Regions from separate parts of the Microcella alkaliphila genome, predicted to be linked through region 1. Evidence: predicted binding sites of a transcription regulator. Region 1 holds the regulator's gene; the other holds the start of a gene.
The links. Region 1 encodes HrcA, which represses chaperone genes, less so after heat shock. Its sites were predicted from a motif close to TTNGCACTCGNNNNNNNCGAGTGCNAA; they were not measured.
Positions count from the first base shown of each region.

Region 2: the regulator HrcA is predicted to act here: its motif matches at 7,295-7,321, upstream of CPY97_RS02865 (Hsp20/alpha crystallin family protein).

Region 1 is NZ_AP017315.1:1,683,204-1,692,465, forward strand. It holds gene CPY97_RS08310 (histidine triad nucleotide-binding protein) at 1-247, opposite strand, end outside; gene CPY97_RS08315 (16S rRNA (uracil(1498)-N(3))-methyltransferase) at 338-1,084, opposite strand; gene dnaJ (molecular chaperone DnaJ) at 1,095-2,192, opposite strand; gene hrcA (heat-inducible transcriptional repressor HrcA) at 2,193-3,218, opposite strand; gene CPY97_RS08330 (DUF4870 domain-containing protein) at 3,458-3,856, shown strand; gene CPY97_RS08335 (DUF4870 domain-containing protein) at 3,947-4,324, shown strand; gene hemW (radical SAM family heme chaperone HemW) at 4,334-5,566, opposite strand; gene CPY97_RS08345 (HAD family hydrolase) at 5,620-6,288, shown strand; gene CPY97_RS08350 (hypothetical protein) at 6,294-6,680, opposite strand; gene truB (tRNA pseudouridine(55) synthase TruB) at 6,734-7,681, opposite strand; gene CPY97_RS08360 (ketopantoate reductase family protein) at 7,688-8,698, shown strand; gene CPY97_RS08365 (hypothetical protein) at 8,814-9,262, opposite strand, start outside.
Region 2 is NZ_AP017315.1:594,519-603,780, reverse strand. It holds ZMP/ZTP riboswitch at 25-107, opposite strand; gene CPY97_RS02900 (MFS transporter) at 110-1,450, opposite strand; gene purU (formyltetrahydrofolate deformylase) at 1,607-2,416, shown strand; gene nagA (N-acetylglucosamine-6-phosphate deacetylase) at 2,469-3,620, shown strand; gene CPY97_RS13225 (DUF1349 domain-containing protein) at 3,617-3,787, shown strand; gene CPY97_RS02885 (FMN-binding protein) at 3,824-4,246, shown strand; gene CPY97_RS02880 (hypothetical protein) at 4,381-4,872, shown strand; gene CPY97_RS02875 (FAD:protein FMN transferase) at 4,856-5,770, shown strand; gene CPY97_RS02870 (FAD-dependent oxidoreductase) at 5,767-7,224, shown strand; gene CPY97_RS02865 (Hsp20/alpha crystallin family protein) at 7,405-7,827, shown strand; gene CPY97_RS02860 (heavy metal translocating P-type ATPase) at 7,817-9,262, opposite strand, start outside.

The DNA of each region.
Region 1 (9,262 bases):
GCCCGTCAGCGTGACTCTCGGCGAGCGTCTGCGCGGTGGCGACGACCTCGGCCAAGAGCTCGGGGTCGCCGGCCGCCAGCTCGGCGACCGTGGCGTACGCGGCGGTCTTCGGCACGACGAGGAGGTGCACGGGGGCCTGCGGCGCGATGTCGCGAAACGCGATCACGCTGTCGGTCTCGTGCACGATGTCGGCCGGGATCTCACGCGCAATAATGCGCTCGAAGATCGTCCGCTCGCGGGTTTCCATGAGCGCAATTCTACGGGCGATATCGGATGCGCGCCCCGGCTACCGCTCAGGGTTCGCTTGCAGCGGAGCCGCTGACGTGCCGAAAAGCGATCACCAGCGGCCGAGTGTGGTCGACAGCACGCTGAGAGCGGCGGGCCCCGCCGTCGAGGTGCGCAGCACGGTGTCGCCGAGGCGCACCGGTCGCGCGCCGGCGGTCGTCAGTGCGGCGAGCTCGTCGGGCGCGACACCCCCCTCGGGCCCGACGACAAGCAGCACCTCGCTGCCCAGCTCATCCGGCGTGAGTGCGCTCAGCCGGTCCGGTGCGGTGGGCTCGAGCACGAGCACACTGACGTCCACTTCCCCGGCCTGCGCGACGAGCTCGCGGGTCGTCGCGATCGGTGCCACGGAGGGCACGCGCGGGCGAATCGCCTGCTTGGAGGCCTCCCGCACGATCGTCTGCCAGCGGGCGCGGCCCTTATCTGCCTTCGGCCCTTTCCAGATCGAGACGCTGCGGGCGGCCTGCCACGGCACGATGGCGTCGACACCCAGCTCGGTCGCGGCCTGGATGGCCAACTCATCGCGGTCGCCCTTCGCGAGCGCCTGGACGAGCGTGAGGCGCGTCGGGGGCTCGGGATGCGCATCCACGCTCTCGAGGACGAGCACGACCCGATCGGGCGCCGCGTCGCGCACGCCTCCGAGCGCGATCGTTCCCGCGCCGTCGCCGACGCGCACCGTTTCGCCAGCGCGCAGGCGTGCGACCGTGACGGCGTGACGGGCATCAGGACCGGTCAGGGCGACCTCGTGGCCCGCGGCGGCGCTGGCCAGCGCGAGCGTCTCGTCGAGGTAGAAGTGCGCCACGCCGCCGACGCTACAGGTTCAGGAAGCGGTCACGCAGCTTCGAGAACAGCCCCTGCTGGAAGGTCGAGAACTGCGGAGGCACGGGCCGGCGGCTCTGCGCAAACTCTTGGATGAGCTTCGTCTCTTTGCTGTTGAGCCTCACCGGCGTGACCACCTGAATGCCGAGCTTCAGGTCGCCGCGACCGGCGCCGCGCAGGCGCGTAATACCGCGTTCTTTCACGGTCAGCACCTCGGCACTCTGCGTGCCCGGCTTGATCTCGATGGACACGTCGCCGTCGAGCGCGGGCAGGGTGACGGTCGTGCCGAGGATCGCGTCGGCCATCTGCACCTCGACGGTGGCCATCAGGTCGTCGCCCTGGCGGCTGAACGTCTCGTGCGTCTTCACCTTGATCTCGAGGTAGAGGTCACCGTTGGGGCCGCCGGCGGGGCCCACCTCGCCCTGTCCGGGCAGTTGGATGCGCAGGCCGGTGTCGACGCCGGCGGGAATGTCGACGGGGATCGAGCGGCGGGCGCGCACGCGGCCCTGACCGGCGCACGACGGGCACGGGTTCGGGATGACCGTGCCGTAACCGCGGCAGGATCCGCACGGCGACGAGGTCATCACGTTGCCGAGCAGGCTGCGTACCGTGCGCTGAATCTGGCCGGAGCCGCGGCAGATGTCGCAGGTGATGGGCTCGGTTCCGGGGGCGCAGCACGAGCCGTTGCAGGTCTCGCAGAGGATCGCCGTGTCGACATCGAGGGTGCGGGTCGTGCCGAAGATAATCTCGTTCAGCTCGACCTCGACGCGCAGGAGGGCGTCCTGGCCGCGCTCGCGGCGCGATCGGGGGCCGCGCTGCGACTGACCGCCGCCGAAGAACGTCTCGAAGATGTCGCCGAAGCCGCCAAAGCCGCCGCCCATGCCGCCGGAGCCGCCGAGGTCGTACTGCTGGCGCTGGTTCGGGTCGCTCAGCACATCGTACGCGTGCGTCACCTGCTTGAAGCGCTCGGCCGCCTCGCTCGACGGGTTCACGTCGGGGTGCAGCTCGCGCGCGAGGCGCCGGTAGGCCTTCTTGATGTCGTCGGCGCTCGCGTCTCGGGCGACCCCGAGGGTCTCGTAGTGATCTGCCACTTAGCGTTCGTCCTCACCCAGTAGGCGGCTGACATAGCGCGCGACGGCGCGTACCGCTGCCATGTTGTTCGAATAGTCCATGCGGGTCGGGCCCAGAACGCCCAGCCTCGCCGATTGATCTGCGCCCATGCTGTACGGCGACGTCACAACCGCCGCCTCGTGCAGGGCCTCCGCATTCTCGCGGCCGATCCGAGCCGCGACCGCCTGCGAGTCGAGTTCCATCTCGCTGAAGAGCTTGAGCAGGGTCACCTGCTCCTCAATGGCCTCGAGCACCGGGTACACGCTGCCGGCGAAGTCGCCCTCTGTGCGCACGAGGTTCGCCGCCCCCGCCATGACGAGCCGATCTTGCCGGTGCGCATCCACGTGGCCGACGAGGGCCTCGGCGACGACGCGAACGGCGTCCCGTCGCTCGGGTGCGAAATGCTCGCCGAGAACGTCGGCGAGGCCGCCGACGTCCGCGAGCGGCCGGCCGTCGAGAAGCGCGTTGACCTTCGCGCGCAATTCGCCGACGAACACCTCGTCGGCCTCGAGCGGAAGCTCGATGATGCGCTGGTCGACCCGCCCACCGTCGGTGATGAAGACCGTCATGAGACGGGTCGCCGTCATCGGCACAAACTCGACGTGACGAACGCGGGCATTGCCGAGCGTCGGGTACTGCACGAGCGCCACCTGGTTGGTGAGCTGGCTGAGCAGGCGCACGGTGCGGGCAAACACGTCGTCAAGGTCGATCGACTGATCGAGGAACTGCGCGATCGCCTGGCGCTGGCCAGCGCTCAGCGGCCGCAGCTCGGCGAGCTGGTCGACGAACATCCGGTAGCCCTTGTCGGTCGGAACGCGGCCGGAGGACGTGTGCGGCGCGGCGATCAACTCTTCTTCCTCGAGAAGGGCCATGTCGTTGCGAATCGTCGCCGAACTCACCCCGAACTGGTGACGCTCGACCAGGGCCTTCGAGCCCACGGGTTCTCGCGAGGACACGTAGTCCTGCACGATGGCGCGAAGCACCTGCAGTGCTCGATCCGACACCATGCGATGCCCCCTTTCGTGCCGCTCGCCGCCGCCATTCCTGGCACTCACCTGACGTGACTGCCAATTCTACCGCGGGGCGCGGGCGCGAAATCGTTGCCCTCGCGGTGCGGCGCGAGTACGGTCGAGCGTGTGTCAGTGCCAACGAAGGCGTTCCGTGCTCTCCGACGGCGCCGGCACGGTCATGCTCCACCCCGGGTATTCATACGCACCGTTCGCTCGCTCGAAAGGCAGTTCACCCCATGACTGACACCCCTCCTCCCCCCGCGTCGTCGGCCGCACCGGCGCCGCTCAGCGAGGCCGAAGACCGCCAGTGGGCCTCGTTCGCGCACCTCGGCGGCATCATCGGCATCCTGCCGTCGCTCATCATCTTCCTGATCTTCAAGGACCGCGGAACCTTCACGCGTCAGGAGTCGAAAGAGGCCCTGAACTTCCAGATCACGATGGCCATCGCCCAGATCGCCGTGTTCATCCTGAACTCAATCCTCACCACAGTGACGTTCGGCCTCTGGGCGCTGATCGGCTGGATCTTCCCGCTCGGGCTCTGGGTGCTCTCGCTCATCTGGAGCATCATGGGCTTCCAGAAAGCGAAGGACGGCGTGGCCTACCGCTACCCGTTCGCGCTGCGCCTCATCAAGTAGGCGCCGCCTGACCGATCACACGACGAGGGGCTCGGCCGCAGGGCCGGGCCCCTCTCGCGTGCAGGGCACTGCTGGGTGTTTACTGGCCTCATGACTGACGTGCCTCCCCCGAGCTCGCCGTATGCCGCCCCGCCGCAGCCGATGCGGCCGGAAGACGAGAAACTCTGGGCCACCCTCATTCACATCGGCGGGATCTTCTTCGGATTCCTCCCCGCGCTGATCGGATACCTCGTGCTGAAGGACCGCGGTCCGTTCGTGCGCGACCACACGGCGACGGCGCTCAACTTCCAGCTCACGATGCTGATCGCGGCGATCGTTGGCAGCGTGTTGACGCTCGTGCTGGTGGGCTTCTTGATCTTGGTGGGGGTGTCGATCGCGATCCTCGTGCTGTCGATCCTCGCCGCAGTGGCCGCGAACCGCGGCCAGGCCTACACCTACCCGCTCGCGATTCGCTTCATCAAGAACTAAGCGCAGCGGTTACGCGGGCTCGGGCAGCAGCCGACGCACAACCGCGTCGGCGAGGAGGCGGCCGCGCGCCGTGAGCACGAGGCGGCCTGCGATGGCGAGGCGAGCATCCACGAGTTCGTCGGCGATGAGACCGGCGACCGCGGTGCGTCCGGGCGCATCGAGCGCGCTGACCGACAGGCCGAGGGCCGTGCGGGTCTCCAGCAGCACGCGCTCGACCCGCCGCGTCTCGGCGTCGAGCGTTTCGCGGCCCGCAGCCGGGCTCAGGGCAGACGCGAGGCGCTGCGCGTAGGCGGCCGGGTGCTTCACGTTCCACCAGCGCACGCCGCCGACGTGGCTGTGCGCGCCGGGACCGACGCCCCACCAATCCTCACCGGTCCAGTAGGCGAGATTGTGGCGCGAGCGATGAGCGTTGTCGCGCGCCCAGTTACTGACCTCGTACCAGGCGTATCCGGCCGAGGCGAGCCGTGCATCCAGGTGCTCGTACATGTCGGCGTGCAGGTCGTCATCGACCGGGGGCACCTCGCCGCGGGCGATCTGGCGAGCGAGCTTCGTGCCCTCCTCGACGATCAACGCGTAGGCGCTCAGGTGGTCGGGCTCCGTCGCGAGCGCCGCGTCGATGCTGCGGTCAAGGTCGGCGAGGCTCTCGCCGGGCGTGCCGAAGATCAGGTCGACGCTCACCTGCAGGCCCGCCGCACGCGCCTCGGCGACCCGCCGCGGCACGTTCTCGGGGTCGTGGGTGCGCTCGAGCGTCGCCAGCACGTGCGGGACCGCCGACTGCATGCCCAGGCTCACCCGGGTGAAACCCGCCTCGGCAAGCTCGGCGAGACCGCGCGCATCGATGGAGTCGGGGTTCGCCTCCGTCGTCACCTCCGCGCCGTCGGCGAGGCCGAAGGCGCCGCGCACGGCGTCGAGCATGCGGGCAAGGTCGCGCGTCGGCAGAAGGGTGGGGGTTCCGCCGCCGAAGAACACCGTGCTCGCGGGGCGGGGCGGAAGATCGGCCTCGGCGAGCACGCGGGTAGCAAGCTCGACCTCCGCGATTGCCTGCTCGGCGAAATCGGCCCGGGACGTTCCCCGCACCTCGTCGGCCGTGTAGGTGTTGAAGTCGCAGTATCCGCAGCGCACGCGGCAGTAGGGCACGTGCAGGTAGACGCCGAAGGCCCGGTCGGCGGCGCCGTCGGCGACGGTCGCCGGCAGGGCCCCGTCGTCGGGGGCCGGGTCGGCGAGGGGCAGGGCGCTGGGCATCACCACCATTCTCGCCGGTCTGGCGCCTGGCCGACGCCTGAAAGGATGGAGACGTGACCACGATTCTCTGGGACGTCGACGGAACCCTGCTGCTCAACTCGTTCACCGGCGGCGGCGAGCTCTACCACACCGCTGTCGAGCGGGCCGTGGGCCGCGAGCTCAGCCCGCCGCTCCCCCGCACCCACGGCAAGACCGACGGCCACATCCTCACCGACATCCTCGAGCACTTCGGCTTCGACGCGGCCGAGTGGCACGAGCGGGCTCGAGTCGCGCTCGACGAGCTGTCGGTCGAGCGCGCGGAGGCGGGCGATCGTCGAGAGATCGCGCCGGGCATCCGAGAGGCACTCGATCAGGCGGATGCCCGTGGCTGGGTCAACGCACTACTCACCGGCAACTCGGCCACCCGCTCCCGCGTCAAGCTCGACGGCTCGGGGCTCGGCGCCGACCGATTCGACTGGAACCGCTCGTTCTTCGGGGCGACCGCGCCCGAGCGCAGCGACATCACCCGGGCGGCGCGCGCCGCTCTGCCCGACGAAACCCTCGTGATCATCGGCGACACCCCGCGCGACGACGAGGCGGCGGTGGCAGCGGGCATCCCGTTCATCGCGGTGGCGACCGGGGTGTTCAGCGTCGAGGAACTGCGAGAGACGTCAGCGGTGCTCGTCGTGCCCACCATCGACGGGCACCTCGACGAGGTGATGGCGGCGATCGAGGCGCTGTAGCTGAGCTACGCGCCGAGCGCGCCGCCCACCGTCTGCACGAACCAGATCTGGTTCATGCGGTAGACCATCACCGCCACGGTGACCGCAACCACGCCCAAGATGATGGTCGCCCAGCGGGTGCGATCGATGAGCGCCCACACAACGCCGGCGACCACGAGCAGCAGCGCCACGATGAGGTAGAGCCACCACTCGACGATGTCGCCGGTCGGGTCGTTGCCGACGAGCGGCTGCACGATGCCGACGACGATCTGCGCAATGAGCAGTAGCGCGACGAGGGCGCTCCCGAGCACCGTCACGTCGTCGGGGCGACGCCCCATCGCGCCGAAGACCAGCGCGATCAGACCAACCAGCGTGGCGACGCCGATCTGCACGAAGCTGAACCACTCGATCACGGTGTACTCCTGGGCGGCGGGGGTCTGCGATGCGGGCTGTGCAGTGCGGGGGTCTACGGCTCCTGCGGGAACCCCGTCAGAATACGGCCCCGTCCCGCCTCAACGCTGAGCAACGCCACGAGACGGCCCTGCATGTCGACGGCGGCGACCGGGGAAGCGTCGGCGATGTCCAGGCCGTCGAGCTTCTTGCCGTGCGACAGATCCCGCGTCTGGTCGTCCGTGGTGTGGAGGACGGGGAACAGGCGGGCGGCGACCTCGGCGGGCGGCGCGAGGAGGGCTGGGGCGGACGCGTCCCCGCCCGCGGCGACAAGAGCATCCAGGGTGATCGTCGCATCGTCGTCAACTGTGAACGGGCCGACGCGGGTGCGGCGCAGGGCCGTCAGATGCCCGCCGACGCCGAGGGCGGTGCCGAGGTCGCGGGCGAGCGCGCGGATGTAGGTGCCCGACGAGCAATCGACGACCGCGTCGACGTCGACGGAGTCACTCGTTCGGCGAATGTCGAGCACGTCGAAGCGCGAGACGGTCACGCGACGCGAGGCCAGCGTGACCTCCTCGCCCGCGCGCACGCGGTCGTACGCGCGGCGACCGTCGACCTTGATCGCGCTGACCGCGCTCGGCACCTGGTCGAGCTCGCCGGTGAGGGAGGCGACCGCGGCGGCGATGCGGTCGTCGGTGGCGGCGGCGAGCGCGGCGGCCGACGCTCGCTCGCCGATCGCGTCACCCTCGGCGTCATCGGTCGTCGTGCTCTGGCCGAGGCGGATCGTCGTCGTGTACTGCTTGTCGAGACCCACGAGATAGGTGAGCAGGCGCGTCGCAGGGCCCGCGCCCAGCGTCAGCAGGCCGGTGGCCGCAGGGTCGAGGGTGCCGGCGTGGCCGACCTTGCGCGTACCGAGGGCGCGACGAGCGCGAGCGACCACGTCGTGGCTGGTGAGGCCGGCAGGCTTATCGACGAGCAGCAGGCCGGAGATCACGGAGTCAACGCTACCGGCTCGACCTAGCATGGGCGGATGCGCGTCATCGTGATCGGAGCCGGAGCCGTCGGCGGGGTGCTCGCCGCGCTCCTCCACCGCGCGGGGCACGTCGTCGCGGTGGTCGCGCGCGGTGAGCACGCGGCGGCGATCGCGGCCGACGGTCTTCACGTCGACGGGGGCTGGGGCAAGTGGCGCGCCCGCGTCTCGGTCGTGGGCGGCGACGCCGAGGCAGCCGACCTTCTCGTGCTCGCCACGAAAGCGCATGACTCCGCGGCGGCGCTCCCAGAGTGGGCCGGCCACGACGGCACTCCGGTGCTGGTGCTGCAAAACGGTCTGGGTGGCGAGCAGGCGGTTCGGGATGCGCTTCCGAACTCTCCCGTCGCCGTCGGCCTGGCGCTGTTCGCCGTGAGCCTCACCGGCCCCGGTCGCATCACCGTGACCGGGCCGAACGGTCTGACGCTCGGAGGTGAAGACGACGCCGTGGCGGTCACAGAGCCGGTCTTGCGCCATGCGCTTCCGGCGGAGCTCACCGTCACCGACGACATCCGCGGCGCACAGTTCACCAAGCTGCTCATCAACCAGGTCAATGCCCTACCCGCCATCACCGGGCTGAGCGTCCAGCAGACCATCGCCGATGACCGACTCCGCCGCGTTCTCACAAGCGGGATGGTCGAAACCGTCGCTGTCGGCGACGCCGAGGGCGTCTCGTGGGGCCCGATCGGGGGCGTGAATGCGGACGCCGTCGCGCGCATTCGAGAGCGAGGCCGTGTCGCCGCCGACGAGCTGGCGAGGCGCCTGGCCACAGGGATGGGGGACGTGCCGAACCCGGCATCCATGCTGCAGAGTATTCGCCGCGGTCGTGTGACCGAGGTCGATCAGATCAACGGTGTCATCGTCGCCCTCGGCGGTGCGCACGGCGTGCCCACGCCGGTGAACTCCGCGCTCGTTGCGCTCGTGCACGAGGTCGAACGCACCGGCGAGCACCTCAGCCCCGCGGACACCCTCGCCCGCCTCGCCCTCGCGCTCCCGTCAACAACTCAGGACTAACGCGCGGGCACCTCCCGCCCCGCTCGTCAACAACTCAGGACTAGCGCGCGCGAACGCGCCCGTAGAGGCGGGTGTCGCGTCGTGCCGGACCGTTAGTCCTGAGTTGTTGACACACTCAGCCGCGGATCGCGGCGACGGCGGCCCAGGCGAGCGCGCCGAACGCGACGCCCCACAGGATGATCGAGATGATCTGCCAGACGATGACCTTCTGCTTCGACGCGCCGATCCCCACCATGATTGACGACGTGATCTGGCTCGGCAGAATCCACTGACCGAGCAGGCTCACGCCGGGCACACCCCACTTGTCGAACGCTCGGGTGAAGCTCTGACGGCGGGGGCTCAGCGGCTTCTCGGCGTTCGTGAGCTTGTCGCGGGCGCCGCTCGTCGCGAGCACCACGATCGTCATGGATGCAATGTTCCCGGCGATGGCGGCCAGGATCGCGACGATTGGCGTCACCCCGACGACGATCCCGATCGGGCCCGCACCGTACGACTCGACGAACGGAATCGCTCCCGCCCCCATGACGGCGAGCCACTGCCACAGCGGGTCGACGGACGCGGTGA
Region 2 (9,262 bases), 1.1 Mb from region 1:
CGGCGCACCGCAACCTCACTGTGTGCTCGAGGCCCAGGCGTACGGCCCCTCACCGTGTCGGTCGCTCCCTGATGGTGACCCATCCAACGCCAGTCGCGACGCCGTTAGTCTATCGTCCCGCGCCGTCGCCGGAGGAGTCGCCCTCGCCGCCGTGGCGGTGATGGTCGGGCAGCGCGATCGACCCGGTGATGAGCGGCACGGTGCCCTCCCCCGCGATCTCGTCGTCGGTGTCGGGCGGGGTCTGCCCGCGCGCCTGCCGCCCGCGGCGCCGCGTGTCGGCGATGACGAGCAGCAGGAGTCCGGCGCCGATGATGGCCGCCTGCACGAGCGCCAACCCCGGAGTTGGAAGCACCGTGAACAGGGCGCCACCGATGGCCGCGCCGCCCCCGATGCCGATGTTGAACGCCGTCGTCAGGAGCGCGGCGCCGACGTCGCGCACGCGCGGCGACGCCGCGTGCAGCAGGCGCGTCTGCAACAGCGCCGGAATACCCCCGAAGGATGCTCCCCACACCACGAGCAGGACGACGACCGCGGCGGGCACACCGGCCAGCAACCCCAGGAGGGTGACGGCGACGATGACGACCGCGAGCATCCCGTACAGGGCGCCGCGCGGATACCGCGAGCCGAGCATCCCGGCGAGCACGAGGCCGATCGCACCGGCGCCGCCGTAGAGGAACAGGAGTCCGCCGACGGCGCCCTCGGCGAAGCCCACCGAGCCGATCAGGTACGGCGCGATGTACGTGTAGAAGACGTTCTGGCCCCCGACGACGACGAGCACGAGGAGGCAGATGAACAGCACGCTCGGGAAGGTCGCGTCGCGGCGGGCCGGAACCGCGATCTCGCCGGTGGCGAGGGTCGGAGCGTGGTTGACAGCGGGCAAGAACTTGACGACCAGCGCGAGCAGCACGATCACGATTCCCGCGATGACGAGGAACGAGGTGCGCCACCCCACGGCCGTGCCGAGCGCGGTTCCTGCAGGGACCCCCATGACGAACGCCGCCGTGCCACCACCGCTCGTGATCGCGACGGCGCGCGCGATCTGGTGCTTCGGCACGAGGTAGCCGGCGTAGGCACCCGCGACGGCCCAGAACAGCCCGTGCGCGAGCCCGCCGAGCACGCGGGCCGCCACGAGCAGGCCGTAGCTCGGGGCGAGGGCGGCGGCGACATTCGCGATCGCGAAGACGACCAGCACCACGAGAATGAGGTGCTTGCGCTGGAAGCGTCGGGTCGCCGCCGCCATGGGGGCTGTGGCGACGACCACCGTGCCCGCGAAGATCGTGACGAGCAGGCCCACCTGCGGTTCGGTGACCTCGAGGTCGGCAGCGATCTGCGGCAGAAGCCCCGTCGGCAGGAACTCGCTCGTCACCATCACGAATATGGCGGCGGCGAGCGTGAACAGGCCGACCCAGGGGAAGGGACGCGTCGCGGTATCGGACGGGGACGTGGTCATGGGCGAGAGAAACTTTCGCGGTCGGCACGAGCGGAGCCGACGGACCGGGGCGCGACAAGACGTCGGGCCGAGACAACCCTAACGCCCGCGCAAACTAGGCTGAAGCGCGTGAGCGACCCCCTCAACCACTGGATCGTGACCCTCGTCTGCCCCGACATGCCCGGCATCGTGCACGCCGTCACCGGAGCCATCGTCGAGGCCGAGGGCAACATCACCGAGCTGCAGCAGTTCTCGGGGCTCGAGACGGGCAACTTCTTCCTGCGCCTGCAGACCGAGACGCCCGCCGACCACGACCGGCTGCACCACGCCCTTGCCCCCGTCATCGAGCGGTACGGCATGGACTGCCGCATCGACCGCGTCGGTCGCCCCCTGCGCACCCTCGTGCTGGTGTCGAAGGCCGCCCACTGCCTCAACGACCTGCTGTTCCGGCAGCGCAGCGGCCAGCTGCCGGTCGAGATCCCCCTCGTGCTCGGCAACCACCCCGACCTCGGCGAACTCGCGTCGTTCTACGGGGTGCCGTTCGAAGCGCGCCCCGTCACCAACGGTGACGAGAAAGCGGCGATGGAGGCGCGCATCCTCGAAGCGGTCGACGAGCATGACATCGAGCTCGTCGTGCTCGCCCGCTACATGCAGATTCTCTCGCCCGAGCTGTGCGAGCGGCTCGCGGGCAAGGCGATCAACATCCACCACTCGTTCCTGCCCGGCTTCAAGGGCGCGAACCCCTACCGCCAAGCGCACCAGCGCGGGGTGAAGTTGATCGGCGCGACCGCCCACTTCGTCACGAGCGACCTCGACGAGGGCCCGATCATCGAGCAGAACGTCGTGCGTGTCGACCACACCCGCTCGGTCGCCGAACTCGTCGCCATCGGTCAGGACGAAGAGAGCCGCACCCTCAGCCAGGCGGTGCGCTGGTTCGCCGAAGACCGCGTGTTGCTCGACGGGCAACGCACGATCGTCTTCCAATAGTTCTGGGCAACCTCGCGCGGCAGCGCCGCCGCACCCACCCGAAGGGCACGCGATGACCACCACCCTCATCACCGACGTCGACCTCCTGGATGCTCGTGGCCGGCGCCCCGACTCATGGATCCTTCTCGACGGCGACCGCATCGCGGCCGTCGGAGAGGCGGGCACGGCCGCCCCCGCCGCCGACCACGTGCACGCCCTCGCCGGGCACACGCTCACCCCCGGCTTCATCGACCTGCACGGTCACGGCGGCGGGGGCGCCGCCTACGACAACGGCGAGGACGAGATTCGCGCGGCCCTCGCCGTGCACCGCGCGCACGGGACGACCCGATCGGTCATCTCGCTCGTCGCGAACCCGCTCGAACAGATCGAAGAGTCGTTGCGTCTCGTGGCCCGGCTCGTACAGGACGACCCGACCATCGTCGGCAGCCACCTGGAGGGCCCCTTCCTCGCGATCGGCCGGCGCGGCGCGCACGCGCCGGAATACCTGTCGGAGCCCGACCCCGTCGTGATCGCGCGCTTGCTGGATGCGGGCGGGTCGAGCATCCGCCAGGTGACGATCGCCCCCGAACTGCCGGGCGCGATTGCCGCCGTTCGCCAGTTCGTCGCGGCGGGCGTGGTGGTCGCCGTCGGGCACACGGAGGCCGACGAGAAGCTCACCCGTGAAGCGTTCGACGCCGGGGCGACGCTCGTCACGCACATCTTCAACGCGATGCCGGGCATCCACCACCGCGACCCGGGGCCCATCGTCGCCGGGTTCGACGACGACCGGGTCACCCTCGAACTGGTGCTCGACGGCGTGCACGTGCACCCGTCGGTTGCCCAGATGACTTTCCGCGCGGCGCCGCACCGGGTCGCGCTCGTCACCGACGCGATGGCGGCGGCCGGCGGCGACGACGGCTACTACCGGCTCGGCTCTCTCAACGTGACCGTGCAAAACGGGGTGGCAATGCTCAACGGCACCCAGACGATCGCGGGGTCGACCCTCACCCAAGATTCGGCGCTCAAGTGCGCCGTCACGTCCGCGGGCATCGACGAGTCGCGCGCGGTCGAAGCACTCACCCTCACCCCCGCCTGTGTGCTGGGGCGCGACGACGAGTGGGGCTTGCTCGAGCCCGGCTACGCTGCCGACGTCGTGGCGCTCGACGCCGAGTGGGCCGCCCGGCGCGTGTGGGCGGCGGGCAGTCTGGTCGAAGACGACGCATGAGCGCGGGTGGCGAGCGCGACACCGATTGGCGGCTCGTTCGGATCGCACGCTTCCCGCACACCGACGCCCGTATCGGCCCCATGGTCTGCGCCCCGTCGCGGCCAGGATTGCGTGCCACGTTCACCGACTGGCGCGTGACGGCGCCCGACGCAGCCCTGCACGGCTGAGCGTCTCGCCCCCGAAGGGGGGCCATCCGTCGAAAGATGCGCGCCGAACCTCCCTCGAGAGAAAGGACGCGCGCATGCTCGCACCCCGCGCTCGTCGGCAGTCCGAGCGTCGAACGAGTCGACGGCTCCGTTGCGAACGGGGGCATCGGGTCACTCGCGAGCTACACGGCGGGGCTGTACGCCGGCAACGGCACATATACGTCGCCGAATGGGCGCGAGAACATCGTCGTCTTCGTGACACTCGCCGACGGGGGCGTCATCGCCGACGTCACCGTGACGCCCGACGCCAACAACCCGACCGCGGCGTTCTACCAGGGGGAGTTCGCCGAGGGCATCGCGGCCGAGGTTGTCGGCCGTCACGTCGACGAGCTGGACGTCACGCGGGTTGCCGGCTCGTCACTCACGAGCGGCGGCTTCCGGGAGGCACTCGAGCAGATCCGCTCGGAGGCTCGCCGGTAGAACCCAGCACTGACACAGGTTCTGCACAGGTGTGAAAAGCAATCCCCGACGGACACCACAGCGAATCCCCATCGAGGTCAGCAATGCTGGAAGCCCGCCGACCGCCGCCTGTACGCCAAGACTCCGGAGCGCCGATGACCCGCCTCACCCGCCCCGCCGCACTGCCGCTGTACACCGCAGCCGCCTCGCTCACCCTCATGGGTGCACTGACCGGCTGCGCAAGCGACGTACCCGCGGCGCCCGCAGAGCTCGCGCCCGACTCGGGGTCGCCCGGGGCGCAACCGAATGAGCCCGGCGCCGACGACGGCGCCGCACCGATCACGGGCGACTTCGCCGACGGCACCTACACCGCCACCGGCTCGTACATCTCGCCGAACGGCACCGAGACGATCGACGTCGAGGTCACGCTCACCGACAACGTGATCTCCGCCGTAACGGTGGGAACGAACCCGACGAACCCGACGACGTCGCGCTTCCAAACGATGTTCTCGGGCGGCATCGAGGCTGAGGTCGTCGGCCAGCGCGTCGACGAGGTCGAGGTCACGCGCGTGGCCGGGTCATCGCTCACCGGTAACGGCTTCACCGATGCGCTCGAGCAGATCAAGGCGGATGCCCTCAGCAACTGATCCGGTCGTCTGGGAGTTCGAGGCGATCGGTGCCCCCTGGCGCCTCGACGTGCATCCCGGTCATGAGGGAGCCGGTGGAACGCACGCGGACCGCGTCGCCGTCGACGACCGCATCGCGCAGTTCGACCGCGACTGGTCGCGATTTCGTGACGACTCGCGAATCGCGGCGATCGCGCGCACTCCCGGCCACCACGCCCTCGCGGCAGACGCGGGGCCCCTCATGCGCCACCTACGCGAGCTGTACGAGGTGACGAACGGTCGGGTGAATCCCCTCGTCGGCCGCAGCCTCGAACAACTGGGCTATGACGCCGCCTACCGCCTCACGCCGGCGGGCGACCCGATCGCGGCGCCCGCCTGGGATGACGCGATCGCACTCACCGAGAACAGCGGCGATGGGGCCTGTGCACTCCACACTGCCTCCCCCGTCGTGCTCGACGTGGGGGCAGCCGGCAAGGGGTACCTCGTCGACCTCGTCGCGGAGCTCCTCCTCGAACGGGGGGCGGCCGGAGCGGTCGTTGACGGCAGCGGTGATCTACGCGCGGTGGGCGAGGCGAGCATCCGTGTCGGGCTCGAAAACCCCGCGAATCCGGAACTGGTCGTCGGGGTCGTCGAACTCGCCGGCGGACGTGCCCTCGCCGCGTCAGCGCCAAATCGGCGCGCGTGGGGGCCGGGCCTTCACCACCTCGTCGACGCGATGACGGGCCGGCCCCTCGCACTCGACGTCATCGCGACGTGGGCCGTCGCCGACTCGGCGCTCGTCGCCGATGGGGCGGCCACCGCGCTGTTCCTCGGCGAGCCCACCGCAATCGCTGAGCGGCTCGGCGTCGAATACGTACGGATGCACGCTGACGGCCGCCTCGAGGCGAGCCCCGGCTGGGAAGGAGAGCTGTTCCGATGAGAGCGACGATCGACCGCGTCACCGCTCAGGTCAGCATGTACCGGCTGACGACGATCGCGCTTTCCGCCGTGCTCGCCATCGGACTGCTGCTGGGCTCCCTCGGCGTCATCGGAGTCAACCCCTACGGACTGCTCGCGACGCTCGCCGTCGTGGTCGTGGCCACGCTCGGCGCGAACGAGGCGGCGGCGCGGCTCGCGCGCGTCGTTCCGCATCGCGAGTCGAGCGTCATCACCGCCCTCATCATTGCGTGTCTGGTGCCGCCCACCGTCGCCACCCTCGACCTCATCGGGGCGGCGGTCGCGGGCATCGTCGCGGCTCTGTCGAAGTACCTGATCGTCTGGCGTGGCCGGCACATTCTGAACCCGGCGGCAACCGGGGTGCTCGTCGCGGGACTGCTGCAGCTGACCGTCGGCATCTGGTGGATCGCGACGCCGGCGATGCTGCCCGTCGTTGCCCTCGGCGCGTTGCTGCTGCTCGACCGCACCCGCCGCCTCGATATCGGCGTAATTCTCGTCGTCGTGACGGTCGCCATCATCGGCACGCGTATCGCGGGCACCGGCCCGAGCGCGCTCGACGCGTACGGCTCGGTGCTCTTGCTGTTCCCCGTGGTTTTCCTTGCCGGCTACATGCTCAGTGAGCCGCTCACCCTGCCGCCTCGGCGCTGGCAGCAGTGGTTGGTGGCCGTGGTGACCGCGCTGCTGTTCTCGATCCCGTTCCAGTTCGGGCCGCTCTACACCTCGCCCGAGCTCGCGCTCGTCGCCGCCAACATCGTGGGTTTCGCCGTATCCCGCCGCGGCGGGTTCTCGCTACGGCTCACGGGGTCGCGCGCGCTGTCAGACAGCGCGACCGAGTTCACGTTCGCCCCGTCTCGCCCCGTGCCCTTCGAGCCGGGTCAGTACCTCGAATTGCACCTGCCTCACCGCGCCGACCGGCGCGGCACCCGGCGCGTCTTTTCGATCGCATCGGCTCCCGAGCACGACCAGATCTCGCTCGGGATGCGGACGCCCACCGACGGCTCGTCGTTCAAACGCGTCCTCCGCGAACTCGACGAGGGCGCGACCGTGCAGGCCACGCAGATCTCGGGCGACTTCCTCCTGCCGCGCGACCCGGCAACCCCGGTGGTGATGATCGCCGGGGGCATCGGCGTGACCCCCTTCGCCAGCCAACTCGGCTCGGCGGCCGCGCGCGGGGAAAGCCGCGACGTGCACGTCGTCTACGTTCCGTCGCGCCCCGGCGAGGTGCTGTACCGCGACGTGCTCGAAAGCGCGGGGGCGACCGTCACCGTCCTCGACGACACCCCCGTGACGGCGGATGCTTTGCTCACCGCCGTGCCCGATCTCGCCTCCCGGCGCGCGTATGTCTCGGGAGCGCCGTCACTCGTCGCCGACGCCGCGACGGCGCTCCGGCGCGCGGGGGCGCGACGGGTGCGCACGGACTACTTCGCCGGGTACTGACGCATACCGGGAGCGTTGGATTCCCGGGGAATGAGCCCCGTGAATCCGCGATTTCGCCGTGCGCGAATTTCTAGCACTCTCGGCTGTCGAGTGCTAAATTATCGGTAGTTGAGTCACTCCGACTCAACTTCACCACTACCCGCCACACCGGCGGGCGACGTGACCGAAAGGAGCCACATCATGACCATGTTCTTCGACCCGTTCCGTGAGCTCGACCGCGTCGCCGGCACGCTGCTCGACCGCCGCGAAAGCCCCCGGCTCATGCCGATGGACGTCTACCGCGACGGCGACCACTACGTGCTGACCGCCGACCTGCCGGGCGTCGACCCGGGCAGCGTCGACGTTGACGTCGACGGCCAGCTGCTCACCATCCGCGCCGAGCGCACCCCGCGTTCGCAGGAGGGCGTGCAGTGGCTGACCCGCGAGCGTCCGGCCGGCGCCTACCTGCGCCAGCTGACCCTCGGTAAGGACATCGACACCGAGAGCATCAGCGCCCACTACGAGAACGGTGTGCTCAGTGTGATGATCCCCGTGCTCGAGAAGGCGAAGCCGCGCAAGATCGCGGTCGAGACCACCGGCACGCGGGCAGAAGTCACCGCGTAAGCTGCGGCACACGCCGCGACGGACGGGCCGGTACCCCACGGGTGCCGGCCCGTACTGCACGCAGGGCCGCGAGAATCGCGACCAGGTCGACGACCTCTTGCAGGAGCGCTCCGACAACAGCCGGCAGCAGGCCGACCGACGCGACGAGCATCAGGCCGACCGAGATGATGATGCCGAGCCAGATGCTTTGCAGGGCGATGCGCACCGTCTGGTGTCCGATGGTGACCGCCTCGACAACGCGGGAGACGTCGTCGACCAGCACGACAGCATCCGCGCTTTCGCCGGCCGCGGTGGCGCCGCGCGCGCCCATCGCGATACCGACATCGGCCACCGCGAGCACGGGAGCGTCGTTCACGCCGTCGCCGACCATCACCACGGGACGCGGCTCGGCCTCGCGCACGATGCGCACCTTGTCGGCCGGCAGGCACTCGGCGTGCACCTCGTCGATGCCGAGCGACGCGGCGATCGGGCGCGCCGTCGCCTCCACATCTCCGGTCACCATCAGCACACGGGTGACGCCGAGCGGGCCGAGCGCGGCAACGGTCTCGGCCGACTCGTCACGCACTTGGTCGCGCAGGATGATCGTGCCGGCGAAGCGCCCATCGACCGCCGCGTAGACGGCTGCCTCGCCGCTCGGCAGCTCGGGGCGGATGATCGGGGCCGCGTTCCCAACGATCGCCTCCGCCACGAACGCCGGCTTGCCGACGACGAGCGCACGCCCGTCGAGGGTCGCGGCAACACCGTGGGTCGCGACCTCGCGGGCGTCGGTCGAATCACTGAGCGCGAGACCGCGACGCTCGGCCGCCTGCTGCAGAGCGGCGGCCAGCACGTGCGATGAGTAGCGTTCGGCGCTTCCGACGAGCCGCAGCAGCTCATCGGGGCGGAGGTTCGCTGTGCCGTCACCGGCGGCCGGGCGCACGTCGACCACCTCCGGGTGACCCCTCGTGAGGGTGCCCGTCTTGTCGAAGGCGACCGTGCGCACCCTCGACAGCTTCTCGAGGGTGCCCGCGTTCTTCACCACGACCCCGTTGCGGGCGGCGCTCGACATGCCGCCCATGAACGCGACGGGAGCGGCGATGAGCAGCGGGCACGGGGTCGCGACAACGAGCACCTCGGCGAATCGGACGGGGTCGCCGCTGACCGCCCAGGCGATGCCGGCAATGGCAAGACTCAGCAGGGTGAACGGCACCGCGTAGCGATCGGCGAGGCGCACGAGCGGGGCCTTCGACTCCGATGCCTCCCGCACGAGTTCGACGATGCGCTGATACTGGCTGTCGGCGGCGAGCGCCGATGCGATGATCTCCACCGCGGCCGGGCCGTTCACCGAACCGCTCGCGACCTCGTCGCCGCTCTCCTTGTCGACGGGCAGGCTCTCACCCGTGAGCGATGACTCGTCGAAGGATCCCTCGCGGGAGGCGAGGCGTGCATCCACCGG